3 regions of the Gracilibacillus marinus genome follow, and region 3 is predicted to be linked to each of the others. Evidence: predicted binding sites of a transcription regulator. Region 3 holds the regulator's gene; each other region holds the start of a gene.
The links. The regulator Rex, encoded in region 3, represses fermentation and respiration genes when NADH is low (regulators of the CRP and FNR family bind a similar motif). The targets are predictions, from matches to a motif close to TTGTGAAATATTTCACAA.

Region 1 (12,083 bases), on a different contig from region 3:
ACTTACTGTTTGTTTTTCAGACATGTTATTCCTCCTCACTAGTATAATTTTTGAGCCTCGCAACTGATAATGCACTTGGCTGGATACAAGTACTCGTCAATGTATAATGTCTTCCTTCATTGCTTGCATCATGGAACCCATGCATCGCATCAAGCACATGAAATGCGATTTCTCCATCTACTCTTGATGGACGCTTGGATTGAATCGCATCTACCATCTCTGCTATACCTAGTCCTCGATTATTCTCCGAAAAAGGATGTACATACGGTATTTCTCGCCATTCGCTCTCACTCTTCGTTCTAACTAATACACGTCCGCCAAATGTATTTGGATCTGGCACAACCATACTCCCTTCTGATCCATATAGTTCAATATGTGGCAATTGATGATGCCACGTATCAAAACTTGTAACAATAGAAGCAATCGCCCCATTTTTAAAATCGATCACTCCATTTATTTGTGTCGGTGTTTCCACTTTTATTTTCTCACCGTACTTCGCTTTACTCTTAATTGTTCGTTCATCGTAACCACTTGTCACAGACCCTGTTACTCTTTCCATAGGACCTAATAGAGCAACCAATGTGGTGAGATAATATGGTCCCATATCAAACATCGGACCGCCACCTTTTTGATAATAAAATGCCGGATCAGGATGCCATCCCTCGTGCCCTGGAATCATCATAAATGCAGTTGCAGATAATGGCCTTCCTATTACACCATCATCGATTATCTTCTTACATGTTTGGATACCCGCACCTAAAAATGTATCAGGGGCATTTCCTAAATACACTCCTTTTTCTTTCGCGATATCCAACATTTGCTTCCCTTCTTCTCTCGTTACAGCTAATGGCTTCTCCCCATATACATGCTTTCCTTGTTCCATTGCTTTTATTGCAATTTCTGCATGCACACTAGGAATTGTTAAATTAATGATAAGTTCCACATCTTCATCTCTTAAAAGTTGTTCTGTTGTATACGCTTTTTTAATACCATACTTCTCTGCTTGTTCTTTGGCACGGTCTATCATTAAATCGGCAACTGCAATGATTTCATAATTCGTAAATTTACTACTATTTTTTAAGTAAATGTGACTAATATTGCCACAACCAACAATTCCAACCTTCATCTTCTCCACTTTAACTACCTCCTTAGCGACTAGCCCAAATCATTCCTCGCTCCATTAATGTTAACACTTCTTTCATCTTGACAATTTCGGCCACATGACCTAAAGAACAATAATAGACGTTCCCTTTCCCCCACTTTTTCGTCCAAACTACAGGCATCTCCACTTTACCATTTGAAGTATAAGGTCCTTCCGCCACAGGAAATGTCGTTGTAGCTAGAACATTTATTGCCGGGTCTGTATGCATATAATATTGCTCAGAACAAACCTCAAAATCTTCTAGTCCTTCTGTTAACGAATTGGTAGAATCGACAATGTTCACCTGATATGTAACTCCGTCATTCCCCGGATGTGCTACCCATTGTCCACCAACCATAAATTGATAATCTACTTCCATACGAAATGAATCCCCCATTCCTCCATGCAAACCTGCAAGGCCAGTCCCTAATTCAACCGCTTTCAAAAGAGGTTGTAACTGTTCTTGTGTAATCGTACCTTGTGTCCAATTCGGTACAATTAAATCATATGTTGTTAAATCATCTTCTTGTAATGTATCAAGTGTGTCCGTGATTTTTACTTCAAACTCGTTTTTTTCTAATAAACTCGCTAAAATAGATGCAACTTCCTCTGGTTCATGACCTTGCCAACCACCTTGAAATATTAGTGCTTTTTTCACAATACTACCTCCTATTATTCAATCGTTTCACTCTCATATAAAAAATAATCAAAATCAGCATAATTTTGCTGCCCACTTAAATCTTGAACAGCTACCCCTACAAAAGTTCCTGTAAATCTTACGTAATCTGAATCATCATCAGACAAATGACCAATATCAATTTCTTCTCCAATTTTTATCCACTCTTTTTCTTGTTGTTTAAAGTAAAACTGAGTCATATGTCTTCTGATTTCAGCACGCAGATAGATTGGTTTTTGGGAATCAATTGCAATATCTTCTGCTAACAATTCATCATACTTCCCATATTTCATCTCAACTAATCCAATACAAGATCCTAACTGCTCATCATATGTCATTCGTATATATACATAATCTTCTGTATCATAATAGAGAGCCAAACCCGCCATTTGTTGAAAAGTAGTAGGATGAAACTCCATCACTGTCTCCACATTAACATGCATGTGCTCTAATCTACGCATTAACATACTCTGTCTATGCAGAGAATTCATTGATTCTTGACCATATAACCGTAAAAAGCCTTTTCTCTCTGATAACGTATACCACTTTTCTTCAAAACTTCTTCTTAAAGAATTCCAATAGAGTGCTAGTTCTTCAGTGTCAAAATCGTCCCGTTGTTGCTTTTGATATTGTACAGGGGTAGGTACATGAGGTGTTGGCACATCCATTTTCGGATATGGACCTCCTTCTATTCTTAACCATCCATCTTCTGTCCAATAACATTTTTGTAAGGCCGTTTCTCTGCCTAGAATACATTTATCTTGAACGACAGGGCGTCCACATAAATGAGCCATATACCAACTACCATCTGGTGTTTCTACTAGACTACCATGCCCTGCTTTTTGAAGCATACTTCGATTCGTATAATCAGATGTTAAAATAGGATTTGTCGGATCTACTTCATATGGACCCATTATAAAATGCGCTCTAGCCATTGTGGCAGCATGGTTATATTCTGTACCACCTTCTGCTGTTAACAAATAATAATAGCCATTCTTCTTATACAAATGTGGTGCTTCTGTTTTACCTAAATTGGTCCCTTCAAATATTCGATAAATATCTCCTACTAATTTCTTTTTTTCAGAGGAATATTCTTGTAATACAATTCCACCAAATGGATTCTTCCCTTTGCGGTGATCCCAAATCATGTTCACTACATATTTCTTCCCATCATCATCATGAAACATGGATGGGTCAAATCCGCTACTATTTAAATAAATCGGCTCAGACCATGGTCCTTCAACCTTTTCTGCAGTAACTAAATAGTTATGTGTATCTTTAAATGCACCTTTTCTACTTTTTACATCTGTAAAAATCAAATAAAAAAGCCCATCATCATATGTTAAACATGGTGCCCACACTCCACCTGAATTCAGATTTCCAATCATATTGAGTTGTGATGTACGTGTCAGTGCATATGTTTTTAATTCCCAATTCACCAAATCCTTCGAATGATAAATCGGCACACCAGGGAACCATTCGAAACTAGAAACAGCTATGTAATAATCATCTGCTACTCTTACAATAGATGGATCCGGATGGAATCCAGTTAAAATTGGATTCTTTATCATATATATGCCTCCTTTACAAAAAAATATAAAGCGCTATCATTATTATAACTTAGTTTATTCTATATACAAACTTTTTTTGCTCCTTACATATAATTTTTTATATTACTTTAGCGATAAAGTAAATTATCTATTTACAATAAGTTAAATATCTATATAATATAAAGAAAGGGTTTTCATTTATATATCGAAAGGAGGATAGTGTTTCACTCAGTTCTTTTATCGACACTATATTTATATAATAATGGAGGTTATTATGAAATCAACTAATCGTTTAGCATTTATTTTTACATTAGTAACTTTATTGATTGCATTGTCATTTTCAAACACACCGTATATTCAAGCAGCTGAGAGCTCCCTCCACATCGTAGACTCCAACGCAACAAAAAACACAAAAGCATTATTCAGTTATCTTCAATCAGTAAGCGGGGAACATATCTTATTTGGGCAACAACACGTTACTGATGAGGGGTTAACACTAACAAATAATCCCCCTCGCGTAGCATCTGAACAATCAGACATTTTTCACTCCACGGGCGATTATCCTGCACTATTTGGTTGGGATACATTAAGTATTTCAGGTGATGAAAAGCCAGGTGTGAAAGGCGATGTTGAACAAAGTATTACTAATTTAGCAGCGTCTATGAAGAAAGTTCATGAATTAGGTGGGATATTAACATTAAGTATGCACCCAGATAATTTCGCAACTGGTGGACGTTATAATGATACATCTGGAAATACTGTTGCAACGATATTACCTGGCGGCGAAAACAATGAAAAGTTAAATGCTTATTTAGATAATATTGCAAGCTTAGCAACACAATTAAAAGATGATAGCGGTGAATCAATCCCATTTATCTTTAGACCATTTCATGAACAAACGGGAGGCTGGTTCTGGTGGGGTGCACATCAAACAACACCAGAACAATATAAAGCATTATTCCGCTACACTGTAGAATACTTACGTGATACAAAAGATGTACACAATATCTTATATGGCTTTTCTCCAGGTGCTGGACCTGCGGGAGATTTAGACAGATATTTAGCTACATATCCTGGTGATGCATATGTAGATATTTTTGGAATTGATAATTACGACAACAAAGCTAACGCAGGATCTGCCGCATGGTTAAATGGATTAGTCACAGACCTAGCTATGTTAGTAGATTTAGCTGAAGAACGTGGGAAAATTGCCGCACTCACTGAATTTGGATACAGTGCACAAGGAATGAACCAAACTGGTAATACATTAGATTGGTACACAAAGGTATTAGATGCAATTAAAGCAGATCCAAAAGCAAAAAAAATAGCTTATATGCAAACATGGGCAAATTTTGGTTGGCCAAATAATATGTTTGTTCCGTACAAGGATATCCATGGAGACTTGGGTGGAGATCACGAGTTATTACCTGATTTTATACACTTCAAAGATGACGCTTACACAGCATTTCGAAACGATATTTCTAATAATATCTTTATTCCTACACATCAAAATAGTACGACAACAAAGCCTGAACCCATTGCACATATTGCTTCACCAGTATCTGGAACGACAATTGTTTCAGATGAAACGACCATTCGACTTCGTGTGTTGAACGATACACCAACTAAAGTGAGTTATACAGTGGAAGGTTCTGATTCAGAATATGAATTAACGCGAAATGAAGCAACAAATTATTATGAAGGTACATTTAGACCACTTGCATCTATGAATGGTTCTTCCACTAATTTGACATTCAAAGTGGAATATAGTAATGGCGACACGTATACAGAAGACGTAAAATTATTTATTAAAGCAAGTGAATTAGCTTATAGAACCTATACATTTGACGATTCCATCTCTGATATCAAGTCAAATGGTACCTATCCAGAAGCAACTATTCAAGAGTTTGTACACAAATCTTTAGATGGAGACGGCAAATTACACATCAAAGTGGCTGATATGCCTACAGATGAAACTTGGCAAGAAATAAAATTAGAGCTTCTAAACCTTACCAATGAAGATGTACAGCAAATTAATCAAGTATCCTTTGATGTATTACTGCCATCAACTGTAGGTGACGGAACCATTCAAGCAATTGCAATGCTTCCTGATGATTGGGATACGAAGTATGGTATGAACGAAACAGCAAAGCAAACAAGTGAATTAGAAGAAGTGACTATAGGTGGAGAAACATTCAAAAAATATCATGTCACAATCCCATTCACACCATCTGATAATTCAAGAACGGTTGCTTTAAGTATTGTCGGTAGCAAGTTACAACTGAACGGCGATTTATATGTGGATAATATTGTATTAAAGAGTACCTATACAGAAGCACCAGCAAACCCGTTATTAGTAGATAACTTTGAAGATTATTTTGGAGATGACAGTTTATTAAATAATCAATATTCAAGTAATGGGGATAAAGTAATTCTATCCCATTCCACTGAAAATATGAACGAAGGACAATATGGTTTATCTTACACATTTACAATTGCAAACTTAGGATATGCAGGAAGACAAATGGCATTAAACAATGTTGATTGGTCTGAAACAAACGGAATAGAATTTTGGTTAAAACATGACTCTTATCCGAACGAATTAACGATTCAAATTCAAATCGGTGGTGTAAGTTTTGAAGCATACCGCGAGTTAAAAGATGCACATGACGGTGTTGTAAAAATACCTTTTTCTGAATTTAAACCAGCACCATGGGAAGGAAAACCTAATGTTGTCATTGATAAAGAAAAGTTACAAGCTGTGAAGCAATTTGCAATCTATACAGGTGGAGAAAAAGGTACAGGTACACTATATTTTGATAACTTCAGAGCAATATATGATGAAAATTTAGGAGAAGTACCAGATTCCTCTGTAGTACCAGATGAAGAAAGAAATCAAATTTTATTTGATTTTGAGGATGGAGAATTAAATTGGTTATTTCTTGGCAATGGAACAGAACCTACAATTACAACAGATGGCATTAATGGATCAAGCTTACAAACAACAATAGATTTATCAAAAGGAGATCCGCTCACTTTGTACACTACAAGTATTTCTGACTTATCTGAAGAAGACATTGTTAGTGCAAAAATCAAATTGCAAACAGGTGCAGCTATAGTGAAATTTTTTATCAAAACTGGTGACGATTGGACATGGCATGATGGTGGAGAAATAGAGCTTCAAGCAGGTGGCGTGCAGACAGTTCAACTTGACCTTACAAAAATAGAGAACTTGGATAATGTACGCGAATTTGGTTTTGAATTCATTCCTCTATCAGAAGAAGGATCCTCTGTAATCCTAGTTGATGATATCACATTAACAGATGGTGTGGTGCCTGATGATAATAATGATGATCAATCTGGCGAGGAAACTGGGAATGATAATCAAAATGGCGACAAGCCTAGTGATGACAATCAAAATACTGGCCAGCCTGGTGATGACAATCAAACGGAAGAAAAACCTAGTGATGATGCTCAAAATACTAATCAGTCGAGTGATGATAATGAATCTGACGAAGATGAGAACCTTACAAATGACAATGAATCAAGTACAGAAAATAATGAAGAACAACTTCCAAATACCGCAACATCTATGTACAATTTCTTGTTCATTGGTTTCGTTAGTTTATTACTAGGATGTATCGCTATCTATTTAATTAGAAGAAACAGAATCACACATGATAACTAATTATGTCAATAATATGAAATAAACATATTTAATAGTGGAACAAAAAGCTTCTCATTTGTATTCGCAATGAGAAGCTTTTTTCTATTCGATATCATTATCTTACATATCAATCGACAAAAAATTATCATTTCCTAGGAAATAATCTATATGGAAAATTGTCTTCTCGTTTAGAGAGCACCTTTACTTATATTATTTTAAGAGGTTTTTGTATGTTTCCTCATTGCTTTAGGAATATAGACACAATATGGTTCACTCTCCAAATAATCCCCTGTCATCGCATACGCCCTTGATCGAGAACCACCACATACCTGCCTAAATTCACACACACCACATTTACCTTTATATTGGTTTGGATCACGTAATTGCTTCAATATTGGAGAATTCCGATAAATATCTGGTAATGTTTGTAGACGAACATTACCTACTTTCACAGGTAGTAGTCCACTTGGATAAACATCTCCAATATGTGAAATAAATACAAAGCCGTTTCCATCATTAACTCCTTTAGGTGCTCTACCTAAACCATCTACTGTACCTGTTGCACCTTTTTCTAATACATTCTCAAAAGCAATGGTTGTTTCTTTTTCTTTCGCTTTTTGTTGAAGCACAACTCTACGATAATGCTGTCCTGCTGTTGTTTTTATATCAAAAGAGGCATCTTGTGCAACATGATGTAGCCATCTGAACACTTTCTCATGTTCTACAGGAGAAATCATATCTTTCTCTTGCCCTCTACCAACAGGAACCAAGAAGAATACACTCCATAACACAACATTTAGTTTCTCCATTAATGTCTTCATTTCTTCTAAGTAATTGAGATTGTATTTAGAAATTACTGTGTTGATTTGTAACGGCATGTTTAATTCATGTAAATATTCAATAGCTTCCATTGTTCGCTTAAATGATCCAGTAGTTCCCCTAAAATGATCATGTATTTCCGCATTTGGTCCATCAATACTAAATGCCCATCTTGCAAGTCCAATATCTTTCGCCTTTTTCATTACATCTTTTGTTACATTTGGAGTAGCTGATGGTGTCATCGAAACACGTACACCTTTTTGTATCGCATATGTTGCAATATCAAATAAATCGTTCCGCTCTAAAGGATCCCCTCCAGTAAATACGAGTAAAGGGTTTTTCATTGAATGAATTTGATCAATCAATACTTTCGCTTCATCAAAATTCAATTCTCGAGGATCACGGTGATGTTGAGCATCTGCCCGACAATGAAGGCATTTCAATGCACATGCTCTCGTTACTTCCCAAATAACAATAAAAGGATCTTCATTATAATCACGCGGTGAAAACATAGGTTTTTCTCTCAACTTAAACGCTCCTTTTGTTGAAATATTACTTTAACCGTAATAGAAAAAGAGAATGAATGTTGTGATATATTACACAGGTGAAGATCAAGTTCGACAACACCTACTGCATGTGACTCTTCCATGTCAACGGGTACTAGATTCTGAGTAAAACAAAAAACACATGCATTTTCCATACATGTGCTTACATTACTATTTATCTTGGTAATAAATAAAAGAATACACAGAAAAAATGTGCAATAGACCCCGCTAGAACAAATAAATGCCATAAAGCATGATGAAATTTAAATGCTCTCCAGACGTAAAAAACAGCACCTATTGTATACAATAAACCGCCAGCCACTAACCAACGAACACCATTCGGGTGTAAATTTTCTACTAATGGTTGCCATGCTAGCACAATTAACCAACCCATAACAACATAAAGAATTGTCGAGAAAAAAAGGAATTTTTTCACAAAAAAAGCTTTAAAAACAGTTCCACCAATTGCAAGACCCCAGATGACACCAAATAACGTCCAACCTTGCCACCCTTGAATAGCTAAAAATAAAAATGGTGTATATGTACCAGCAATAAAGAAATAAATCGATGAGTGATCTAATACTTCAAATACATTTTTTGCACGACCTTTTGGCAAACTATGCAAAAGTGTGGAAGATGTATAAAGTAATACCATTGTTACACCAAATAATGTAAAACTAACAATGTGCCAAGCCGTACCATAAAGTGAGGAATAGACAACAAGTAATACCAAACCAGCTATACTAAGTACCATTCCTATTCCATGTGTGATGGAATTAGCTATTTCTTCTTTCACCGTGAATTCATGTGTTGAACCCATCTTACACGTTCCTTCCCTACTATATATCTTCATTTATTCCAAACAATTGATGATTCGATTGGAATATTAAGGTTTCTCCTCTATTATTATGTTCCTTTTAATTTTTATTTGCAAGTAATTAAGTTAAGAGAAGCACGTATATAATGAAGGGAAATTATATGGGGAAATTTCCTGAAAATCACCACATCGGGATGCCTTTATCACTAATAACATTTGTGTGCCACTCTACATTTTCATAAAAAAATACGAATCTTTTAAGAGATTCGCATTTTCTTATTATTTTCGTTTCTTTTCGATAAACAACAAAAGTAACACAAGCAAGATAATTGCAATGATTGTTGCACCAAATGCAAGACTAACTTGTCCTGATATTGCTAATACTACATAGCCAATACATGCAGCAAATGCACAAATGAATGCATATGGTAATTGTGTCATGACGTGATCAATATGGTCAGAACCAGCACCAGTTGAAGATAATATAGATGTATCAGAAATCGGAGAACAATGATCCCCAAAAACAGAACCAGCTAACACTGCTGACATTGCTGGAATGACTAAATCTATGTCATATACAATCGCAATTTGTGCAGCTATAGGTAACATAATCGCAAATGTTCCCCACGAAGTACCTGTAGCTAATGCCATAAATCCTGCTAAAATAAATAACAATAAAGCTAAATAATTCATATTAAAAGACAGATCTTCTACTAATGATGCAAGATATCCACCTGTATCAATTATTTCAATTATTGCTCCAATCATCCATGCTAAAATTAAAATATAAATTGCCGGAAGCATTGATTGGATTCCATTACCAAATATAGTACTTAGTTTAGTTTTTTCACCTTGTAAGATTACGTACATCACAAGAGAAATGACAACTGCTAAAAGTCCACCAATAAATAAAGAAAGATTTACATTCGTATTTTCGAACATTTGTAATACACTTGCGTCGCCCTCTACTTCCATTCGACCAGTAATCAGCATGGAGGCAACTGTGGCAATCACTAAAACAAGTATCGGAATTAACAAATGTCTTACTTTTCCATTCGCATTCATTAATGTATCTTCATTTGATAATGCTTGTGTACTTTTTTTATTTGGATCTAATACTTCTCCTGTCTCCATTGCTCTATTTTCATGTGTTCTCATTGAACCAATATTCACATTAAATATAGCGACAAGAAAAACAAGTAATAATGCTGCAAATGCATAGAAATTATATGGAATCATCTTCACAAATGCTTCTAAAGGCTGAAATTCCGTTACTTCTGCTGCAACGAAAATTGAACCTAATGTCCCGATAATATATGCACCCCAACTAGATATTGGTGTAATAACAGTAACTGGTGCAGAAGTAGAATCAATAAAATAAGCAAGTTTGGCACGTGATATTTTATAACGATCTGTAATCGGTCTTGCTACTTGTCCAACAGCAAGACTATTAAAATAATCATCGATAAAGATAATAACACCAAGAAATGCTGGAATTAATTGCGCATCACGTCTCGTCTTCACTTTTTTGATCGCCCAGTCACCAAATGCTTTACTCCCACCTGATGCAGTCATGAAAACAGTCATTATTCCAAGAAACAATAAAAATGTTAACAAATATATATTCCCTGTATTAATGCCATCTTCTGTATAAAAAATATCACGAAATACGAGCCAAATTTGTTCTAATGACTTTCCTATTCTAAAATCATGTATAAGTAAAGCCCCTACAATAATACCTGTACCGAGTGACAAAAGTATTTTTCTAGTAAATAAAACTAATATCAGCATTAAAATCGCTGGTATTAGCGAATAAATCGTTCCTTCCATTATCAAACCTCCACCTGAAAAATATCACAATTATATCAACTTGGATTAAATTAATCGACAAAATTCACTTTTTACAGTTTACCAATATTTCAATCTAATGTCATGTTTTTTTCAATATTTTTCAGTTGGATGGAAGGAATACTATCTCGTAATACAAAAAAGCTTCTTCATTCGGCAGTTTGAAGAAGCTTTTTGTATTGTAATAGAAAGGACACAACTTAAACCATATGGCTATATTCCACATCAGGCGAGTACTTTCGCTTTTGTTTATTAACTGAATACAAATCCTAATACTCCAACTAACGTGGCGTAGATTACCATTGGTAGTAATGTCATTCTAATAATACTGCCTTCTTTACCTATTAATCCTACAACAGATGCAGCTGCGACTACGTTTACTACACAAATCATATTCCCTGTATTAGCGCCCATCACTTGCATACTAACAATTGTTGTTGGATCCATCCCTACTTGATCAGCGACAGAGAATTGGAAAAGTGAGAACATCATGTTACTAAATGTGGCACTTCCAGAGATGAAAGAACCTAATGCACCAATAAATGGTGCCATGAATGGCCAACCAGTGCCGATAAGATCTGCTGCTTGATGTGCTAACTCAACAGGCATACTAGCTAGATCTGCTTCATTGACGCCAGAGTTAATAAAAATACGTACCATTGGAACTGCTGTAAATAAGGTAATTGCGGTCCCAACTAATGTTTTCATTGAACTTGCACATACTTCCATTACTTGGTGTTTATTCATTTGATGATAGATAATCGTAATAACTACAACAATGATAAAAACCGTTCCAGGTAAATAAAGTGGTTCAAGCATTGCACTAATATTTGTTCCTAATATTTGTTGCCAACCTACTTTTACACTTGTTAATAACTCTTTAAATGGCAATACTTCTAAACGAGTGAGTATTAGCAAAAATCCTAATAACAAATATGGAATCCATGCTTTCATTAGTGGCATAACAGATTGAGCCTGATTCTCTTCAACCGTTACAGTACCTAGCCAATCTTTTGACCA
Region 2 (12,083 bases), on a different contig from region 3:
TTTTAAATTCACTTCAATTAGGTGATAAAGTTGTTGTTACGTATAGTGTAGTTGCAGAATCATATCCCGGACAAAGTACTGCAATGAAGATGGAAAAGGTCAAAAATGAAAATTAATAAATCAGCCTGTTCTTCTGCAAATTGAGAAAGAACAGGCTCTTTGTTTTATTATCCGTGCATTTTAGTAGCAACATCCACGACACGTTTTGCTTGATGTTTGACAGCTGCTTCCACATCTTCAACGAGTGTTCCATCAGGTGCTTGTGTAACACTTGTACCATATGGATTACCACCTGCGCCAAAAGTAACAGAATCCGTATAACCTGGTGGTACGATAATTGCACCCCAGTGCATCATTGTAGTATAGAAGTTAAGTAATGTTGCCTCTTGACCACCATGTGGATTAGAAGCAGAGGACATTGCGGTAACTACTTTGTTCGCTGTCTTACCTGATGCCCAAAGCCCACCTTGCATATCGATGAATTGTTTCATTTGTGATGGAACATTCCCGAATCTAGTTGGCATACTAAAGATAATCGCATCTGCCCATTCTATATCATCAGATGTCGCAACAGGAACATCCATCGTCTCCTCTAAATGTTGTTTCCATGCTTCATTTGAATGGATTGCAGCTTCTGGTGCTGTTTCTTGCACACGTACTACTTTTACTTCTGCACCAGCTTCTTCTGCTGCTTCTTTTGCCCAATTAGCAAGTGTATAATTTGTACCTGTTGAGCTGTAATAGATAACTGCAACTTTTGTCATTAAAAAAAACTCCCTTTCCACTAACTGTACACATATATTATCGTCTCTTGAAAAGATAAAAATATACATTATCTCAAATTCAAGACATTCACCATCATACCTATTCATTTCACTGAAAGCGAATGAAATGCTTATAAAATACTTGAACATTTTGTTGATATGTGTCAAAGTATTGGTATACAACTTTATAAGTGGAATGTAGGGGGACTGGTGTGGCCAGTTGAGATTGTGTCCTTAATAGATACTGACCCTTAGAACCTGATCTGGCTAGCACCAGCGTAGGGAACATATGGATAGTAATTATAACTATATGCGCTCTAGACTGATGTCTAGAGCTTATTTTTATGCGTAAAAAAATATACTATACATATTTTTAAAAATATTAGGGGGATTTTAAATGAAAAAAATATTTTATCTATTGATTATTACGATTGCCGTGCTTTCTGCATGTAGTAATGATGGAGAAACACAAACTGAAGAAGATGCTGATTTAGAGAAAGTAACATTAGTGCTAGATTGGACTCCGAATACAAATCATACAGGTCTATATGTAGCAAAGGAGAAAGGATACTTTGAGGAACAAGGGTTAGATGTCGAAATTATCTTACCTGGAGAAGCTGGTGCAGATCAAACGGTTGCATCAGGAAAAGCTGAATTTGGTATCAGCGCGCAAGAAGCAGTAACAGAGGCGCGGGTGCAAGACATTCCGATTGTGTCCATTGCTGCAATTATTCAACACAATACATCTGGATTTGCAGCACCTACTGAAAAAGGAATTCAATCACCAAAAGACTTTGTTGGAAAAACATATGGTGGTTGGGGTGCGCCAGTAGAAGCAGCTGTGATTGACTCACTTATGAAACAAGAAGGCACATCTGTGGAGGACGTATCGATTATCAATATGGGAAATACAGATTTCTTTACAGCAGTGGAACGTGATATCGATTTTGCTTGGATTTACTATGGATGGACAGGTATTGAAGCAGAATTGCGAGGGGTAGAATTAGATATGCTCTATTTAACAGATTACTCTGAGAAGTTAGACTACTACACACCAGTAATCACGACAAACGAAGAAATGATTGAGGAAAATCCGGAGACCGTTCGTAAGTTATTACAAGCTGTGTCGGAAGGCTATGAATTTGCAATAAATCAACCAACAGAAGCAGCGGACATATTAATTGAGGCAGTTCCAGATTTGGACTCTGAATTAGTGAAGGCAAGTCAGGAATGGTTAGCGTCAAAATATATAGACGATGCCGAAAAGTGGGGAATACAAAGTAAATCCGTGTGGCAAAATTATGCGACGTGGATGTTTGATAATGGTTTATTAGACAAAGAACTAGATGTACAACAAGCATTTACAAATGAATTTTTACCAGAGGAGGAGTAATGAATGGCACAAGCATTAGTAAGTATTCAAATCATTCCTAAAACACCAAATGGAGAAGATGTGATTCCATATGTTGATAAGGCAATCGAAATAATTCAAAATGCCGGTGTAAAGTATAAAGTTGGTCCATTGGAAACGACAATGGAAGGGGAATTATCTCAGTTACTTCACGTTGTAGAACAAATGAATATAAAAATGTTAGAACTAGGTTGTCCAAGTAATATTTCTCAAATAAAAGTTTATACAAGAGCAGATCAACAAGCATCGATGGATGACTTAACTGCAAAATACGATTAATACCGAATAGATGGAGGTGCTTGCCGATGATCAAGCGAGTAACATCACCAGTTCTGCTCATTATGTTCATGATAGTATTGTGGGAAGTAAGTACACGCGTACTAGAAATTCCTAAATGGATCTTACCTGCTCCTACCAACATCTTATTGGAAGCATATGAGAATTGGTCTAATTATGAACATCATATCTATGCAACAGTAAAATTAGCGACAATTGGATTTTTTGCAAGCATTACAATCGGCTTTGTTATTGCGATGATTTTACACTTGTTACCAAAATGGAAAGAAGCGTTGTATCCACTTCTTATTGTGTCACAAAATATTCCAATCATTGTCCTTGCACCTTTATTAGTCATTTGGTTTGGATTTGGAATAACACCAAAGCTTTTAATTATTATACTTGTCTGCTTTTTCCCGATTGCCGTCGCCACAATTGACGGGTTAAAACAGACAAGCCCAGAACTGATTCATTATATGAAAATGGCAGGTGCGAATAAGAAGCAAATTTTTCTAAAGCTTGAATTACCATATGCATTACCTGCAATCTTTTCTGGGCTAAAAATTTCAGCAACATATAGTGTGATGGGTGCAGTGATTTCTGAGTGGTTGGGTGCAAATGAAGGAATAGGAGTATACATGACATTAGCTTCCTCTTCTTTTAGAACAGACCGAGTGTTTGTAGCGATATTGTTTATTATGTTATTATGCTTTGTTTATTTCGCGATTATTCTTTTATTAGAAAGACACTTCCTTAAATGGAGAAGGGAGGAGCACCAATGAGTACACTCGACATCAAGCAAGTATCTAAGCAATTCGGAGACAAGCAAATACTGAACAAATTAGACTTGGAAGTGCATGAGGGTGAATTTGTCGCTTTATTAGGTCCTTCAGGAAGTGGAAAAAGTACGATATTTCATATGATTGGTGGACTTTTTACACCAGATGAGGGTTCGATTTATATTGATAATAAGGAGATAACTGGTAAGCGTGGTTCGATTAGTTATATGCCACAAACTCCTTCTCTTTTTCCGTGGCGAACTATTCTTGACAATGTATTATTGTCACAAGAGATAAATGGAAAGCCTGACAAGCAAAAAGCAATCAAAATGTTAGAGCGGGCAGGTCTAATCGACTATCAACATGCATTTCCGCATCAATTATCTGGTGGGATGCGTCAACGAGTGGCATTTGTTCGTAGTTTATTAAGTCCACAATCATTTATTTGTTTAGATGAGCCCTTTTCGGCTCTAGATGAACTGACAAGATTAGATATGCAAAATTGGCTGTTATCTATATGGGAAGAAGAGCGGCCAAGCGTCTTATTCGTGACACATAATATAGAAGAAGCGATCTATTTATCTGATCGTATTGTCGTATTAGGCGAACAAGAAAAGCGTATTATTCATGAACAAGAAGTACCGTTTAAAAGACCAAGAAAAGAATCCATCACATTAACAGAAGAATTCTTAGCAAGTAAGAAAAATATCTACAAAAAGTTAAGGCGAATAAGTCATGTATGATGCACATATTCATTTAGATTGGTATCCTGACGAAGAACAAGATGCAATCATACAAGACTTAAAAAAACAATGTATAAAGGGAGTTGTTGCTGTATCCAGTGATTTGATTTCATGTAAAAAAGTTCTGGAATTATCGAATAAAACAGCAAATATATTTCCTGCTTTAGGATGGCATCCTGAACAACCATTACCTAGTCAGATAGAATTAAATGCAATTATGAATCTTATTAGGAAACATCATAAGGAAATCGTTGCAATCGGCGAAGTAGGGTTACCATATTATTTAAAGCAAGAGAATTCGTCTATCCAATTATCTGATTATAAAAGAATTATTTCTGAATTTTTTCAATTAGCAAAGCAATATGAACTACCGATTGTATTGCATGCTATTTATGAAGATGCAACAGTTATTTGTGATTTGTTAGAAAAATTTGACGTAAAAAAGGCGCATTTCCATTGGTTTAAAGGAAGTAAGGACATCATGAAACGCATGATACAACGTGGCTATAGAATATCTATTACCCCTGATTGTATGTATGAAGAAGAGATAAAGGAAATCGTTGCTTTTTATCCGTTGGAACTTATGATGGTAGAGACAGACGGACCATGGCAATTTGAAGGGCCTCGAGAGAAAAGTACACATCCATATATGATTAAAGATGTAATAGCTCAGATTGCACGAATAAAGAAAATAGAGAGAGAAGTTGTTATAGATACAGTTACAAGAAATACAGAGGAATTTTACAAGCTTAATTAAGGTTAAAAAATGTGCAAGAAGGATGGCTATACGTCCTTCTTGCACGTTTTTACTCTTTCTTATGTTTCGCAAGCAACACCGTCTTTGTCGCCATCCATTTGTTCTCGATATCCTGCATCACCTTTGTGTAATGGTGTCACACCTGCTTGATGTGCTTCTGTACAGTTATTATAGTAAATCGTATCATTTGATTCATTAGAACTTGGTGAATCTATTGTATCTTCAGAAGTGTAAGAAATGGAGAAGCCTTTATCAGTTACATAGTTTTCCACTTCCCATATACCAATTTGTTGATCCCTAGCTTTTTTTTCCGCTTCTTTAAATTGTTCTTGATACGTATATGGTGGGTCATACTCATAAGCATAACGGGCATAACCATTCTCTAACAATAATTGATTGAAGTTTTGATCATCTACCCATATATATGCAAGTAAACGATCATATTTATCACGTTTAGGACCATCAAATTCTAGTTCAATTTGTTTATTTGATAGCATTTCTTCAGCATAATTAGATGCTTCTGGACCTAGTAGTTGTACTGGTAAATCAGGATGCTTTGTTTCAGGTGTGTCGACTAATAATAAGCGTACCGTTTCTTTTTTTTGATTGAATTCAATTTGTACCGTATCCCCGTCGACTACGCGTACGACTTCTGCTTTTGTACGATTGCTTTCTACATCTACATTAGATTCTTCTTGATTGGAACTTGTCGGTGTATCTAGTGTGTCACTTAATTCCGTTAATGTTCCTGTTCCGCATCCAGTTAGAACAAATAAAAGAATGAGGAAAGTTAGTAAACAATTTTTTAACATGATGAAGGTACCTCCTGCTGCTTAAAACAATGATACTCCATAGTTTACTATATGAACGGAATTATGAAAAGAAGCTAGTTATGTCTTTGTTTCTTTACTTTCAAACATTTGCATTGCAATGTATAGTAAGACACAAAACGAAAGGGCTAGAGAACTCCAACCGAGTGTCTGTTGTTCAATAACTAAATAATTGTTACAAATTTGTTCATCAATCCATATATAAATAAATCCAAGGCCTAATAACGAACAAAATAAATAAAGAAAAAATAGAAATTGATAGATTTTTTTTAACTTAGGAAAGCTATCTCGTAAAGGTACTCCAACTAATAATGATAAACTTATAAATTTAAAAAGTTCTATATGTGGATAGACTAACGCATCATCCATTGCACGAGGCATTTGCCAATATGTCCAAATTAGAATGACTAAAAGAATACCTGGTAAACCAGTATAATTGTATTTCCTAAAAAAATTAGGAAATGTTTGTTGGAAGAATGGTGCGATGAGAAAACCTGAAAATACGATTAACGGCATTTGTGTATGCATATGAAAAATCATCATCGATTCAAGCAATGAACGAACAGGAGCAAGTGCTAGAAGAATAAACAGGACAAGACCATATTTTGCTTGCTTCATGATTGCTCCTCCTCTATCAAAGTTGTAATTCTCTTAACAGCACCATCAATATCTGTATAATCTAATACATCAATCAACTCTTTAGATGAATCTATTAAATAAAAAGCTGTGTTATGTTGGAAATTGCCATACTCATCAGGTATGACAATCACACCAAGTGTATCTAATAGGTGATTAAGTTCGTTTTCATTTTGTACTCTTGCCATACGCCATGTTTCTCCGTCACTATTAAAATAAGATTGGTATTTCGTTAAAGTATCAGGATCATCTGTTTCTGTATCAAAACTAATACTTAAAAAACGAATGTTGTAATCAATATATTCACTTGGTAATTGTTCATAGACCTTTTGCATATTTCGTTCTAATTGTGGACAAACAGTACCACAATTCGTATACATAAATGTGACAAATAACAAACGATCTTCTTGGAATGACTCAAGAGGGTATGTTCGGTTCTTACTATCCTCTAAAACAACATTAGGAATCATCGGTTGTTCTTCTTTTAAAGCAATGGTTCTTGCTTGTTCTGCTGTAAATGCACGAAAGTTATCTGTGCCTAGAAGTAAGACAACAAAACCTATAATGATTACAACAAAACATGCGATCACTTCACGTACGATTTGTTTATTTGTCATTCGAATCGCCTCTTTTTAGTATAACTGGTATGGGACAAGCAAATTGTCCCATACACAATTACCATGTTTTAAATGGCGGTGAACCTGGAGGTGCGTTTACAATCATATCGACAATCGGAATGACATATGCCATTGCTACGACTGCTAGTAATAAAATCGACCATAACCCCCAACGTTCTGTCCACATTGGAACAGATGGCTGATCTTCTTCGGGTTCTGCAACAGGATACTCTGTCGTTCCTTTTGGTGCAAAAAACATCATGTGGAAAACTGCAAATACTTGAATGATGACACCAATCATTAATAATGTTGCGCCAGCTGCGAAGATATACTCATAATGGAACCAATTTAGTGCAGCTTCCATACCCCCATATGTCGTGTCAGATGTACGACGTGGATCTCCGATTAATCCTGCAATATGCATAGAGAAAGCCATAATTGCCATGCCTGCAGTCCAAATCCACGTTTGAATCACGCCGATTTTGTTCATACGCTTCGTTAATTGACGTTTGGATAAGTGCGGTATTAACCAATAACATATACCGAAGAATGTAAGTACCACAGACACCCCAACAGTAATGTGGAAGTGACCCACAACCCACATGGTGTTATGGATTACTTGGTTCATTTGATTACTTGTATTTACAATTCCTCCTGCACCACCTGGAATAAATGCAATCATTGCAATCATCGGTGCAAGGAATCGAACATCATTCCATGGCAATTTCTTAAACCAACCAAATAAGCCTTTGCCACCTTTTTTCCTTCCCGCTTTCTCCATTACATAGAACATCGCAAAAGCAGTCATTAATGATGGTACTGCAATAGATAAACTCATAAATACATGCAAGAATTTAATCGTTAATGAAATGGCAGGATCAATAATTTGGTGATGGAATCCACCAGGTATATTTAAAATAACTAATAATATAACAACTAAGCGAATTAATTTTTCGTTGAAATGTTTACCACCAATTATTTTTGGAACAATAATATACCATGCACTTGTTGCTACGAGATACCAAATGTTCACAAGTGTATGACCGAACCACCAAAATAGTGTTCTAGTGACCATCACATTGATTGTTTCTGTGATGCCAAGTACCCATGGGATAATCATAAATACTTCAATTGTTACACCAAGACTCGCGAAGAACCATAGAATAAAGACACCCATAGCAAAGAATGCAAGAATTGGCGTAGTTTGACCTGGATGTGTTTTGCGCCAGTGTCTATAGTTCAAAATAACAGCTAGACAGACTGCCCAAATACCAATAACTAATACAACTAAACCGAAATAAAAGATCGGATGTGCCGCTAGTGGTGGATAAAAAGTATAAAGTACAGATGCTTCATTTAAAACAATCATCGTCACAGCCATCACAACACCGATTACTTTTAATACAATACCAACCCAAATTAATTTTTTAGCAATAGGCAATAGCCCGCCGAATGAATAGGATAAGTTGGCTAACTGATACCCCATTGTGAATGTTGCTGTAAAAACAACTAACAATAACAATCCGTGTGCAGACAAGACTTGATAATAGTTAAAGCCACTGGGTAATGAATAGAGGCCTGCTCGTTCTAGTCCTTGAATTAAGCCTAATATCCCACCAATCAAAAGTGTGGCAAACGCTATAGTAAAATATGTTTTTGATATAAGTGCATCTTCTGGATTAACTCCAAGTTTGAGCCATTTGTTTTGGTTTACTGTTTCATTTTTGACTAATTCCATCTCCGTTTTCCCTCCTTACTTCACGGTGATTTTTGTAAACATCGCCTGATGACCGATACCACAATATTCATTACATAGAATGAGATATTCGCCTGGCTCATTGAATACTTGAGTAATTCGTTGGATATGTCCAGGTAAAACCATTGCATTAAGGTTTGTTCCTGGAATTTGGATACCATGTGATACGTCTTTTGAAGTCATAATAAATTCTACTTCGGCACCAACTGGTACTTCGATATCACCAGGATTAAATGCAAATGTTTCTAGAGTCATAACGACTTCATATTTATTCTCTCCGACTTCAAATACACCAGGTTCATCAAAAGGTGCTTGTTCATCAACTTTTTGTGGATCGATAATGTCTTTATTACTTGGAGGCCCCATTCCAAGTGCAAATGTCTGATAACCAACGATTGCCATGAATATAACCAGAATAATGACACTGACAATCATCCAAGTTTCTTCTAATTTTCCCATTAGATTAACCCCTTTCTTCCTACAACCTATCAAGTTTGATTGTGAAAAAATTGTGAAGAATGTAACTTATAACTAGCCAAAAAAATATACTTATCGGCATAATTATGGTAGAATTATATTCTAGCCATATACAATGAAAAGACACCAATCCACATTAATACAATTACAATAGCAACAATGGATACAGAAGCAATTGTTCCTTTTGCAGAATGATCTTGATGGGTGTTTTTTTTCGCGCTAGCCATACATCAGCCCCTCCTTTTAGTTTGGTTGATTAAAGATTACCGTATTTGGTAACACTGTATTGTGAGTTTAATCACGATAAAAGTGTGATATATATCAATACGTAATGTTGAAAGAACATTTAAGATGGGTAAAGAAGTAAATTAATTTGAAAAGGGGAGTAAACAATGAAGAAAATAGTATTCGTATTCATGGCACTTACATTAACAATGGTTTTGGCAGCATGTGGTGGAGATGACAAAGATAGCGGAGGAGATGCAGCTTCTGGAGATGGAGAAACTGTGAACATCAAAGCATCGAATTGGCAATTTGATCAAGAAGAATATACTGTTCCTGCTGGAGAAGTAACAATCAATTTAGCGAATGAAGATGGATACCACGGTATCGATGTAGAAGGAACAGACATTTCCATTGATTCAGAAGGGAATGCAACAGCAACATTAGAACCAGGAGAATATACAATCCGTTGTAACATCCCATGTGGTACAGGACACGAAGATATGGTAGCAACATTAATCGTTGAGTAATAACAAAAGCGAAGGCGCCCGGTAGAAACGTAGTGACTGGAATGCAGCAACAGAAATAAAGGAATCACGGAGAGCTTGCGAACCGATGATGACTTATTGAAAGTTGATGCGTGAAGTCACCTAGTTTCTGGGCGCAGTAGCTGGATGAGACAAAAGCGAAAGCGCCCGGTAGAAACGTAGTGGCTGGAATGCAGTAACAGAAATAAAGGAATCACGGAGAGCATGCGAACCGATGATGACTTATTGAAAGTTGATGCGTGAAGTCACCTAGTTTCTGGAGTGAAAAAAGATGCCACTAAACTTCCAAAAGGAGTTTAGTGGCATCTTTTTTAATGAACAGAGGAAGACATACCGCACTTGTTCACTCTATCTTCTATTCATACTGACTGTGAAAATACATGGTGCTTCTTTATATATAAAGTAACTAAAATTTTGATGAGATTAGTTTTACCATAATAATTTAGCAGTCTCTCACATGATGAGTCTTTTCTTTTTGCATTTCTTTTTGCTATGATGTGAGGAAAGAATACAATTTTATAATACGAGAGGAAGTCACAAAGAGTATGTTAGAATATGGTGTTTACTCATTAACAGAGAGATTAGCTAATCCATTTACAAAGAATATCCTTACATTTAAAGAAAGAATAGATCAATTAGTAGAATATGGTGTATATGCAGATAAGAAAGGCATCCATGTGTTTGGTTTAGGAGAACATCATCGTCTTGATTATGCTGTGTCAAGTCCGCAAATGGTGTTAGCTGCAATCGCTGCAAAGACTTCAAAGATTAAGTTAACTGCACTTACATCATTATTGAATACAACAGATCCTGTTAGATTGTATGAAGATTTTGCGACACTTGATTTGTTATCAGCAGGTAGAAGTGAATTAACGATTGGTCGAGGAGCATTTGTCGAGGCATTCCCACTGTTCGGATATAATGAACGAGATTATGACGAATTATTTGCAGAACATCTACAATTGTTAAATAAATTAAATCATACATCTATTGTAACGTGGAAAGGTAGACATCGATCTTCATTAAACAATGCAGAAATTGCACCAAGAGCAATGCAAAAAAACATACCAATTTCTATTGGTGTTGGTGGTACATTAGAAAGTGCAGAAAGAGCTGCAAATTATAAGTGTGGTCTAACTGTTGTTATGATTGGTGGTATTGTAAAGAAATATAAGAGATTAGTAGATACATATCGAAAGCATTATGAGGGAGAACACCCATTTGTTTCCATAGCAGGACACACATTTATTCGAGAGACAGAAGAAGAATTAGAAAAAGAATTTTACCCATACTACGCTACTTATTGGGAACACTTAACAAAACAAGGGATTGGTGGTGCAATGGGTGTGGCACGTAGCGACTTGGAGTTTGTTACTAGTAAGGAATCTACTCTAATTGTAGGTACACCAAAACAAATCATTGAAAAAATCCAGTATCAAAAAAGCTTGTTTCAACATCAACGTTTTTATGCCCAAGTAGATTTCGGTGGACAATCAACAGAGTCTGTAAAGAAAACAATAGATTTATTGACAGAAGAAGTAATGCCCTATGTGTAAAATTAAATCGTTTTGAAAACCCACATGTGTAGATATATGTGGGTTTTAATATTTTTAATAAATTTTCAATTAATGTGTTTTATACACGGAAGATTGTGTCTGATTTCCACCTATTGTTGTGATAGGAATCACACCAATACTAATTGATAATGATTATCATAATAGTATAAAAGAGCACGAAGGAGGTTTAAGTATGTCAGAACCATTTGTTGAATTAGATGTAAGAGAAGATTTAGCTTTAAAGAAAGAACCATTCGATAAAATTATGAAAGCAGTGAAGGAACTGGAGAATGGTCAAGCTTTTGTACTTCACGCACCATTTAATCCAATCCCGTTGCACAAAGTTCTTGGAAGAAAAGGATTTACCTACGAAGCAGAAAAGAAAGAAAAAAAGCATTGGATAATCACATATAGAAAGAAAGTGGGTGAAGAGTAATGGAAGTGTTAGATAATAGAGGATTACAACCGCCACAACCAATGATGCGTACACTAAAGAAATTAGAATCATTAGAAAAAGGTGCAAAATTAGCGATTATTAATGACAGAAGACCAATGTTTTTATATGAAGAATTAGAGGAATTAGGATTTGAACATGTTACAACAGCAAATGAAGATGGAAGTTATCAAATAATTATTACGAAGCGGTGAGTCACGTGATTCAGTTAAAATCAGAAACCAATATTAAAATACCACTAACATACATTATTTTGG
Region 3 (9,939 bases):
TTCTGCGATTAATAATAGAGGTTTACCTTGTTGAACTACTTGCTCAAGCACTGGTAATACTTCTTGAATATTGTTAATTTTCTTATCTGTAATTAGGATATATGGATCATCAAGAACTGCTTCCATCTTATCTTGGTCTGTTACCATGTATGGAGAAGCATATCCACGATCGAATTGCATACCTTCCACTACTTCTAATTCAGTAGAGAAACCTTTAGATTCTTCAATTGTAATAACACCATCGTTACCAACGCGTTCCATTGCTTCAGCGATTAATTGACCTACTTCTTCATCTGCAGAAGAGATTGCTGCAACTTGTGCGATGGATTCTTTGCTTTCGATTGGTTTAGATACTTTACGTAGTTCTTCTGTAGCTACAGTAACAGCTTTCTCGATACCACGACGAACGCCAACTGGATTCGCACCAGAAGCAACGTTTTTAAGACCTTCTTGGATCATTGCTTGTGCTAAAACTGTTGCAGTAGTTGTACCGTCACCAGCAACATCATTTGTTTGAGAAGCTACTTCAGAAACAAGTTTTGCACCCATGTTCTCAAATTTGTCTTCTAATTCGATTTCTTTTGCGATTGTTACACCATCATTTGTAATTAATGGAGAACCATATTTTTTATCTAATACAACATTACGGCCTTTTGGTCCTAATGTTACTTTTACAGCATTTGCTAATGTATCAACACCTCGTAGCATGGAACGACGAGCATCTTCATTAAATTTAATTTCTTTTGCCATTCTAAAAAAACCTCCTTAGAAAATTTCGATTTATGCTATTTATCCAAAATTCACTTCGAGAAGCAATTAACCAACAATTGCTAGAATATCACTTTCACGAAGAATTAAGTATTCTTTACCTTGATATTTCACTTCAGTACCTGCAAATTTAGAGTAAATGATTAAGTCGCCTTCGTTCACTTCTAGAGCGATTTTTTCGCCGTTGTCTGTCACACGACCAGAACCTACAGCTACAACTTTACCTTCTTGTGGTTTTTCTTTCGCAGAATCAGGAAGAACAATTCCACTCGCTGTTTTCTCTTCTTGCTCTACAACTTCAATAATAACACGATCACCTAATGGCTTAAGCATTGGTTATAAACCTCCTTGATATCTACATTTAATTTTTGTTCTTTAGCACTCACTATACAAGAGTGCTAACACAATTATTATAATAATGAAAAGTACTTTTTTTTGCAAGTATTTACTATGAAATTTTTCTAAAAAAATGACATACATGCAAAGATGTACTTCATTACGTCATAAATATAAACAACACTCTTCTATACATAGTCTTACCATTTCAATTTCATTCATGATTTGTGTTAAAATACGTATCATGTATAGAAAAAATAAAATAAAGGGAGTCGTTAAACTTTGCCAAAGAAGTATATGATTATCATCCTTACTTATGTATTAGCACAATTTGCTACAGTTCTTCCTTATTACTTAACTAAGATAATAGATATTAATAACTTGCCATATGTTACGGTAATATGGAATATCGTTGTATTTGGGATTGCTGTCATTATTTCGCTTTTACTATTGAAAAGTGAGATACGTGATTTTTTCCAAGCACGAGAAAAAGGTATCGGCCAAATTATATTATGGTCTATATTAGGCTTTTTCCTAGTCATGATTGCACAAGGGGTCTCTTCTGTTATTGAACGATTCATTATCGGTGTAGATACAGCTTCTGAGAACACGTTAGTCTTAATGCAAGTGGCTCGTGAAATACCTGTATTTCTTCTTATCATCACAATTCTTGGTCCTATATTAGAAGAATTAGTATTCAGGAAGGCAATATTCGGTTCTTTATATAAAAGAATGAATTTCTTCTTTTCTGCCATCATTTCAGGTGTTTTATTTGCGGTATTACACATGGATTTCAGTCATCTGTTAACATATATTGCTGCAGCAACTGTATTTGCTTTTTTATATGTAGAAACAAAGAAGATTATTGTACCTATTATTGTCCATATGTCGATGAACACAATGGCCGTTATTGCACAATTATCGCTTGATCCAGAACAAGTAGAACAATTGATGGAACAATTACAGCTTATATTACTTGGGGGCTATTAAATAATGAGATTCTCGCCACTTACTACTGCATTTCTGTATTTTGGATTAGGTATCTTATTTACCTATATTGCAATACAATCAGTAGAAGAAACTATATTTAACTTTTTCACGATTCTATTAGCTTTTTTTGCAACAATGGATTTTGTACTAGCCATTCGATTAGTAAGATTGCATCGTGCAATAAAAAAAGCTCAGAAAAAGGAGAAAAAATAAAGGCATTCACCTATTATTGGTGAGTGCCTTTGTTTTTATTCTACATCTAATGGATAATGTTTCATAAAATATACTAGCGATTGGAGCTCAACTGCTAAATCAATATGGTGTACGCGCACATCATTTGGAACGGTAATACGTGCAGGTGTAAAGTTAAGGATACCTTTCACACCAGATTGTATTAATCGATCTGTCATTGGTTGCGCTTCAGATACAGGTACTGTTAAAATCGCCACTTGTATATCTCCAATATGCGCTTCCAAGTCATCGACATGATGGACTTCAATTTTACCAATAGACTTCCCTACTTTGCTTGGATCTGCATCAAATGCTACTTCAATTTTTGTATTATTATTTTTGGTAAAGTTATAATTCAAAAATGCAGTACCTAAATTACCTACACCGATCAATGCAACTGGAGTATTCTCATCTTGGTCTAATGTCTTACGGAAAAAACCAAGTAGATAATCCACATTGTATCCATAGCCTTTCTTACCTAATGCACCAAAATAGGAGAAATCACGTCTAATAGTCGCAGAATCTACTTTCATTGCATTACTTAATTCTTTTGATGAAACTCTATCCTTGCCTTGAATGTGTAAATTATTTAAAAATCGATAATATAAAGGTAATCGCTTGGCCGTTGCTTGTGGAATTTTGTTATTTACCATTTTTCATTCCCCTTACTCTATTTCCATATAGGTTTGTGAATGTTTTTACTTACTTCCATTGTAACAGATATCAACAAAAAAGTCGTGAAATAATTCACGAACGAGTATCTTTCCTAATAAAATTCAATGCCTTCCCTCTTGCAGATTCCCGTAATAATAAGATACACTTACATCAATGAGGTGAAACGAATGATTTATTTACAAGCGAATAATGTAACCAAAAGATTCGGCGCGGAGCTGATCTTATCAAATATAAAATTGGAAATTAAACAACATGATCGAATTGCGATTGTTGGGCGTAATGGTGCAGGTAAATCGACATTGTTAAAAATAATCTCTGGTCAACTAAATTATGATGAGGGAGAAATTCATAAACCTAAAGACATAACAATGGGGTATCTCGCACAACATACAGGTCTTGATTCATCTGAAACCATTTGGGATGAAATGCTAAAAATATTTGAACATTTCATAAAGGAAGAAAATAGTTTACGCGAAATGGAAGCAAAAATGGGCGACCCTGACTTTTTACAAGATAGTTCCAAGTATGAACAATTACTATTAAGCTATGATCAAAAACAAGAAGCATTCAAACTTGCTGGAGGTTATCAATACGAAGCAGAAATCAAATCTGTATTGAATGGCTTGAATTTCCCTGAAGAGATGTGGGGAACTTCTATCGCTACATTAAGTGGAGGACAGAAGACACGTCTTGCTCTTGGTAAATTACTTTTAACAAAGCCGCATATTTTAATACTAGATGAGCCGACAAACCATTTAGATATCGAAACATTAACATGGTTAGAAGGCTATATTACGAATTATCACGGTGCCGTTGTCATCGTATCGCACGATCGATATTTTCTAGATAAGACAGTGACGATGGTCTACGAAATATCTAGACATGAATCAACCAAATTCCATGGTAACTATACGAAGTATTTAGAACAAAAGGCACTAAGTTATGAACGAGAACTGAAACAATATGAAAAACAACAAGCAGAAATCAAAAAGATGGAAGACTTTATCCAAAAAAATATTGTTCGAGCATCTACTACTAAGCGAGCACAAAGTCGTAGAAAACAATTAGAAAAAATGGATGTGATGGACAAGCCATTTGGCGAAGAGGGATCTGCTAAGTTCTCATTCACTGTAGAAAGAAGAAGTGGAAATGATGTATTAAAAATACATGACTTATCCTTCCGCTATCAGGAGACAGATCCCGCTCTTTTTACTAACCTAAACCTTCACGTAAATCGCGGAGAAAGTATCGCATTAGTTGGACCAAATGGTGTAGGGAAATCCACACTTTTGAAGAACATTATCGGACATTTAGAGCCAGATACAGGTGAGATACAACTTGGCGCAAATGTGCAAATAGGGTATTACGATCAGGAACAAACCACCCTGCATGCGAACAAAATTGTCTTGAATGAATTGTGGGACGAATATCCACTTATGAATGAAAAGGATATTCGTACAATTCTAGGTAATTTCCTCTTCAGTGGTGATGATGTATTAAGACCTGTTGCTGCACTAAGCGGTGGTGAAAAAGCACGCTTAGCTTTAGCAAAATTAATGATGGAGAAAGCGAACTTCTTATTATTAGATGAACCGACGAACCATTTGGATTTAGATAGTAAAGAAATATTAGAAGCAGCACTCATTGATTATCCTGGTACGATTTTATTTGTATCCCATGACCGCTATTTTATTAACAAAATAGCGACACAAATATTAGAAATGCAAAAGAACAAAACAACAATATACCTCGGTGATTATGATTACTATGTGGAAAAAAAGAATGAAGAAAAGGCATGGAGAGAATTACAATTACAAAATGAACAAGAAGTAACAAAGCAACAAGGAAAAACAGACTTCCAAAAAGAAAAAGAATTAAAGAAATTAGAACGTAAAAAACAACGTAGAATTGAAGAAATCGAACAAGAAATTGCCCAACTTGAAGAGAATGTAGCACATAACGAAGTATTATTATGTGAACCTGACATTTTCCAAGACCACGAAAAATCCTTGCAACTTACAGAGGAAAACGATGCAATGAATACAAAACTCGAACAATTAATGGCAGAGTGGGAGCAATTACATGAAGAGTAAAAAGAACGAACTTCCTTCATACTAGAAGAGAAGTTCGTTCTTTTTTTATTTGCCTCTATTCGCATACATTTCTAAATCTAATCCTGGGTTCGCATTTAAATCCCATCCTGAACGATGGCCTTGCTTGTATGCAATATAACCGGCACTTGCAATCATTGCTGCATTATCTGTACACAACGAGAGTGGTGGAAACATCACGTTCATACGCTCTTCTTTAAACTTTGTTTCCATTGCTTTTCGTAATCCTTTATTTGCAGCAACACCACCCGCTACGATGACTTGTTTTACATTGTTCTCGATTGCTGCTCGATACGTTTTTTCGACTAACACATCGACAACACTTGCTTGAAAACTTGCTGCAATGTCTTCATGCTTATATTCTATCCCTTTTTGACTTGCATTGTGTAACGTATTAATCACAGCTGATTTCAATCCACTAAAACTAAAATCAAAAGAGTCTTCTAACCATGCTCGTGGAAAATCAATCCTTTGTGCCCCAATGTGTGCTAATTCATCAATTTTGGGACCGCCTGGATATGGTAACTTCAATGTACGAGCAACCTTATCATACGCTTCTCCTGCTGCATCATCACGTGTCTCCCCAATGATTTCAAACTTTCCATGTTCCTTCATGACGATTAGTTCTGTATGTCCACCTGACACTACTAATGCAAGAAGCGGGAATTCGAATTCTTCTACTAAACGATTCGCATAAATATGACCTGCGATATGGTGTACACCTATCAACGGTTTTTGATGTGCAAATGCCAATGCTTTTGCTGCATTCACACCAACTAATAATGCCCCAACAAGCCCTGGACCTTCCGTTACAGCAATTGCATCCATTTCTGCAATCGTCATCTCAGCTTTTGCTAATGCTTCTTCTATTACAACCGTTATTTGCTCCACATGATGTCTTGACGCAATCTCTGGGACCACTCCACCAAAGCGTTTGTGACTTTCTATTTGAGATGCTACGACATTGCTAACAATTTCTGTCCCACCTTTCACAATCGCTACAGCTGTTTCATCACAACTTGTCTCTATTCCTAGAATATATTCACTCATAAGTTCACCCACAATACTAAAGCATCTTCTTGATTATCTGTATAATAATTTTTTCTAATCCCACCTGGGACTAAGCCATACTTTTTATATAATTGTTGTGCTGGAATATTGGATACACGCACTTCTAATGAGAGACGACTCACATTATTGGCAATTGCAAAGTTAATCACATGCTGAAATAAGCCATCACCGTAACGTTTTCCTCGATACGCTGGGTGTATCGCAATATTCGTTATCTGCGCTTCATCTATTACAATCCACGTCCCACAAAATCCAACTACCTTTTGATCTACTGTCACAACAAAATAGTGCGCATAGGAATTCTTATTTAACTCATCATAATAAATATTGATTGGCCATGGATTAGCAAATGACAATTGATCTATTTCTAGCACACTTTCTATATCTGCTTCTGTCATTTCTCGAATTTCAATATTATGTTCCACTTTTTTGTTTTTGCTCCTTTAACCAATTTGCTTCTGCTTCTACCATGCGCAAATAATTCGGTGTAACCTCATGGACAGATTGAGAAGGACGATTCTCTCCAATTTCTGCTAGTATACTTGCTTTAGGTATAGTATCTGTCTCTAGTATAGGAGCAATTGCTTGGTCACCTAAGACTTGTTCTATTGTTGTTTGATGTAAGGAATAATCAGGACTAATAAACAAAATCTCCCCTTCTAGATTCTTCAATCGATCTAACCATTCTGTTAATGCTATGTTCTCTTCTTGGAACTTTACATCAAGCTGTTTGTTATTATATTCGTATAATCCTGTATACACAAGCCCTCTTCTAGCATCAAAGAATGGACATATATAACGAGCTTTTCCTAACCCATTATATGCGAGTAACTCCAAGCTAGATATCGTCACAATCGGAATGTTTAATGTCCATGCCATTGTTTTTGCTGTAGACAAACCAATTCTTACACCTGTATACGAACCTGGTCCAATTGCCACAACAATTTTGTCTAATTCGTTTGGTTTTGTACTCGACTCTTTCATCACATAATCAATTGCAGGCATTAAACCAACAGAATGATTTCTTTTCATATTTGTCGTGTAATCGACGACGAACTTATTGTCTTTTCTCATTGCTACACTCATCACTTGATTAGATGTGTCGATTGCTAATACATTCATCTGTATAACTCCTTACAAATAAACTCAAAATGTTCCCCTTTTGGCAAAAATGTAATTTTCCTGGCATGTTCATCGACACGCAATATTTCTATATCTAGTCTTTCATCAGGTAAATACTCTTCGATAAAGGATGCCCATTCCACAACGGTAATCCCGTCTCCTTGAAAATATTCGTCAAAACCAATATCTTCTTCACTATTCTCTAAACGATACACATCCATATGATATAAAGGAATTTCTCCTTGGTATTCCTTCACAATCGTAAATGTTGGACTATTAATCGTTCTTCTCACACCGAGTCCTGCACCAAGCCCTTTCGTGAAGGTTGTCTTACCTGCGCCTAAGTCACCTTCTAATGTCAATACATCCCCAGGCTTTACTAGTAATGCTAATTTATTCGCTAGTCGTTTCGTATCTTCTTCTGTTTGTGTTTCAAATAAATATTCCAATTGATCACCCTCTTAGATGAGTATATCCAGATTTATTTAATACTGTTGTTTGATTTTCTTTCGATAATAAGACTACACCATTTCCTGTAGGGTCTTCTTCTACCGTACCAATCTTCGTTACTTTGGTATTCGTTTGTTCTGCTATTGTTACAAGTTGGTCCCAATTGCTTTTGGCTACTGTTCCAACTAATTCGAAATCTTCTCCACCTGACAACACCCATTGTTCTACTTTTTCTTTACTGAATTCTTGTAACAGATGATGTTTTGGTATAGCTTCATAATTTATATTTAAACAAACTTTAGAAGCATTGGCAATTTCATTTGCTTCACTACTAATTCCATCACTAATATCATTTAGACTTAACCTACTAATCGTTTGACAAGCATTCGCAAATGTCACTCTTGGCATAGGCATCCGGTGCCGTTCGATCATGTATGTGTATTTGTTAAGATTCTCTCTCTCATTCAAAAGCACATCAAGTCCACAAGCTGCATCTCCTAATGTTCCAGTTACAAAAATAACATCTCCAATTTTGGCATCACTTCTATATCTTACTCTATCTTTCTTTACAGTGCCAATAACGGTTACGGTAATTGTTAGTACATTACTAGAAACCGTATCTCCACCAATTAAATCCATTTGAAAACAGTCCGCAAGAGCTCTCATTCCCTCATAGATTTCATGCAATTGTTCCAGAGTAGATGATTCAGGTATCGCTATAGATACGAGATAAGATGTCGGTTTGCCTCCCATTGCTGCAATATCACTTATATTTGCTGCTAATACACGATAACCAATGTGGAATGGTTCAGTTGTTTTCTTAGAAAAATGTATCTCGTCAACCATCGTATCCATAGCAACAATTGTGTCTTCATCTGTATGTCTTAGTATTGCAGCATCATCACCAATTCCTTTTATGACACTAGGTTGCTTATAATATTTTTGTTTTATCGAATCAATAAATTGAAATTCGTCCATAATATCTCCTTATTCTCTCCACTTGCTTCTATACTAATCATAGCAAAAGTATAGCCACATTTAAAAGGAATCGTACATAAAATATTCCTCATCATACTATCCCCACCACATAATTAAAACGAATAAAGACCATGATGAAATAGATATCCCTACCACCAAGAATAAGGATAAAAATGCGTGAAATCTTTCTATTCTAATGAATCCTTTTTTACTCTGTATATATAGTAAAATACATGCAAGGATAAACAATAAGATACTGGCACACGTATTAATCGTTAAGTAAGCTATTGGATAGATCTGATTTACTATGTCATTTAAGAAATAAGCGATTCCCTGACCAAATACTCCAAGGACACAAGCTAATACAAAAATAACAAATACCATGATAGTAGATTTTTTCATAATTCAATCTCCTTTCGTTTCACATTTTTAATAAAAAAGTGATATTTTCTTAAACATTGAACGTTTAAATTGTTCAATAAAGTGAATCTACAATAGTAGGAGGTGTCTATATGACGCAAGGGTTCTTCTACATTGCGATCATTTTTATTCTAATCAATCTCGTTTATTTTTTAGAAATAAGCAGTACAAAAACAGCTATTTTCATTTTTCATTATTTATGAAACTATTTATTGTTGTAATTGGTATAACGATTGGATTTGCTCTACTATACTACGCATTATCGTTTAAAGAAACCGTAGTAGTCCAAAGCCTGTCTGATTATGCTGCAATTGAACATAGTTTTTCTAACTTATTATACTTTACATGCTGTCAGTTGGATATGGTGACATGCTACCAGTAAATACGGCTAGATTTTTTGCATTAATACAAGCGACTATTGGTGTATTATTACCAACTGCATATTTTGTGCAAGCTATTACTTATTCAAAAAATAAAGAAAATTAAGATCCAAGTTCCATTTTCTAATATATGTAGTCGATTCTTTTTGCTTACTATGATTAAGTATAACATGGAATGATTGGATGGAATATTTTGTTTCTCTACTTGTTCTGATAGCTTGATAGGAGAAAAAATGCAGCATGTAAAGAACGAGTAGAGCAAATTCTTCTTTTAGTGTATTAAGAATCTATAAAATAGTTAGGTTTTTAAAAAATGCATAATAAAAAAGCCTTAAATAATAACTATTTAAGGCTTGACTGTTTATATTAGTGGCGGTCCGGACGGGACTCGAACCCGCGACCTCCTG

Region 1: ACFOZ1_RS02750 (TIGR04053 family radical SAM/SPASM domain-containing protein) is a predicted target of Rex. The motif match lies at 8,440-8,457, and genes of this name have one in related genera.
Region 2: ACFOZ1_RS03855 (cytochrome c oxidase subunit 2A) is a predicted target of Rex. The motif match lies at 9,333-9,350, and genes of this name have one in related genera.

Annotation. Positions count from the first base shown of each region.
Region 1 is NZ_JBHSDV010000001.1:629,743-641,825, reverse strand. It holds gene ACFOZ1_RS02775 (Gfo/Idh/MocA family protein) at 1-24, opposite strand, end outside; gene ACFOZ1_RS02770 (Gfo/Idh/MocA family protein) at 26-1,126, opposite strand; gene ACFOZ1_RS02765 (ThuA domain-containing protein) at 1,149-1,799, opposite strand; gene ACFOZ1_RS02760 (glycoside hydrolase family 43 protein) at 1,814-3,388, opposite strand; gene ACFOZ1_RS02755 (glycosyl hydrolase) at 3,642-7,055, shown strand; gene ACFOZ1_RS02750 (TIGR04053 family radical SAM/SPASM domain-containing protein) at 7,250-8,365, opposite strand; gene trhA (PAQR family membrane homeostasis protein TrhA) at 8,574-9,218, opposite strand; gene ACFOZ1_RS02740 (Na+/H+ antiporter NhaC family protein) at 9,495-11,045, opposite strand; gene ACFOZ1_RS02735 (L-lactate permease) at 11,316-12,083, opposite strand, start outside.
Region 2 is NZ_JBHSDV010000001.1:870,291-882,373, forward strand. It holds gene ACFOZ1_RS03795 (DUF3221 domain-containing protein) at 1-116, shown strand, start outside; gene wrbA (NAD(P)H:quinone oxidoreductase) at 168-764, opposite strand; TPP riboswitch at 955-1,066, shown strand; gene ACFOZ1_RS03805 (ABC transporter substrate-binding protein) at 1,162-2,157, shown strand; gene ACFOZ1_RS03810 (MTH1187 family thiamine-binding protein) at 2,161-2,454, shown strand; gene ACFOZ1_RS03815 (ABC transporter permease) at 2,481-3,233, shown strand; gene ACFOZ1_RS03820 (ABC transporter ATP-binding protein) at 3,230-3,973, shown strand; gene ACFOZ1_RS03825 (TatD family hydrolase) at 3,966-4,730, shown strand; gene ACFOZ1_RS03830 (thermonuclease family protein) at 4,790-5,542, opposite strand; gene ACFOZ1_RS03835 (hypothetical protein) at 5,621-6,178, opposite strand; gene ACFOZ1_RS03840 (SCO family protein) at 6,175-6,813, opposite strand; gene ACFOZ1_RS03845 (cbb3-type cytochrome c oxidase subunit I) at 6,872-8,551, opposite strand; gene ACFOZ1_RS03850 (cytochrome c oxidase subunit II) at 8,567-9,028, opposite strand; gene ACFOZ1_RS03855 (cytochrome c oxidase subunit 2A) at 9,142-9,273, opposite strand; gene ACFOZ1_RS03860 (cupredoxin domain-containing protein) at 9,439-9,798, shown strand; gene ACFOZ1_RS03865 (LLM class flavin-dependent oxidoreductase) at 10,362-11,372, shown strand; gene ACFOZ1_RS03870 (DUF2249 domain-containing protein) at 11,566-11,808, shown strand; gene ACFOZ1_RS03875 (DUF2249 domain-containing protein) at 11,808-12,020, shown strand; gene ACFOZ1_RS03880 (hypothetical protein) at 12,026-12,083, shown strand, end outside.
Region 3 is NZ_JBHSDV010000009.1:231-10,169, reverse strand. It holds gene groL (chaperonin GroEL) at 1-750, opposite strand, end outside; gene groES (co-chaperone GroES) at 817-1,101, opposite strand; gene ACFOZ1_RS16355 (CPBP family intramembrane glutamic endopeptidase) at 1,387-2,094, shown strand; gene ACFOZ1_RS16350 (YdiK family protein) at 2,098-2,307, shown strand; gene ACFOZ1_RS16345 (redox-sensing transcriptional repressor Rex) at 2,343-2,978, opposite strand; gene ACFOZ1_RS16340 (ABC-F family ATP-binding cassette domain-containing protein) at 3,168-5,093, shown strand; gene tsaD (tRNA (adenosine(37)-N6)-threonylcarbamoyltransferase complex transferase subunit TsaD) at 5,139-6,161, opposite strand; gene rimI (ribosomal protein S18-alanine N-acetyltransferase) at 6,158-6,607, opposite strand; gene tsaB (tRNA (adenosine(37)-N6)-threonylcarbamoyltransferase complex dimerization subunit type 1 TsaB) at 6,597-7,304, opposite strand; gene tsaE (tRNA (adenosine(37)-N6)-threonylcarbamoyltransferase complex ATPase subunit type 1 TsaE) at 7,301-7,753, opposite strand; gene thiL (thiamine-phosphate kinase) at 7,758-8,732, opposite strand; gene ACFOZ1_RS16310 (hypothetical protein) at 8,702-8,824, opposite strand; gene ACFOZ1_RS16305 (hypothetical protein) at 9,522-9,638, shown strand; tRNA gene ACFOZ1_RS16300 (tRNA-Asp) at 9,903-9,939, opposite strand, start outside.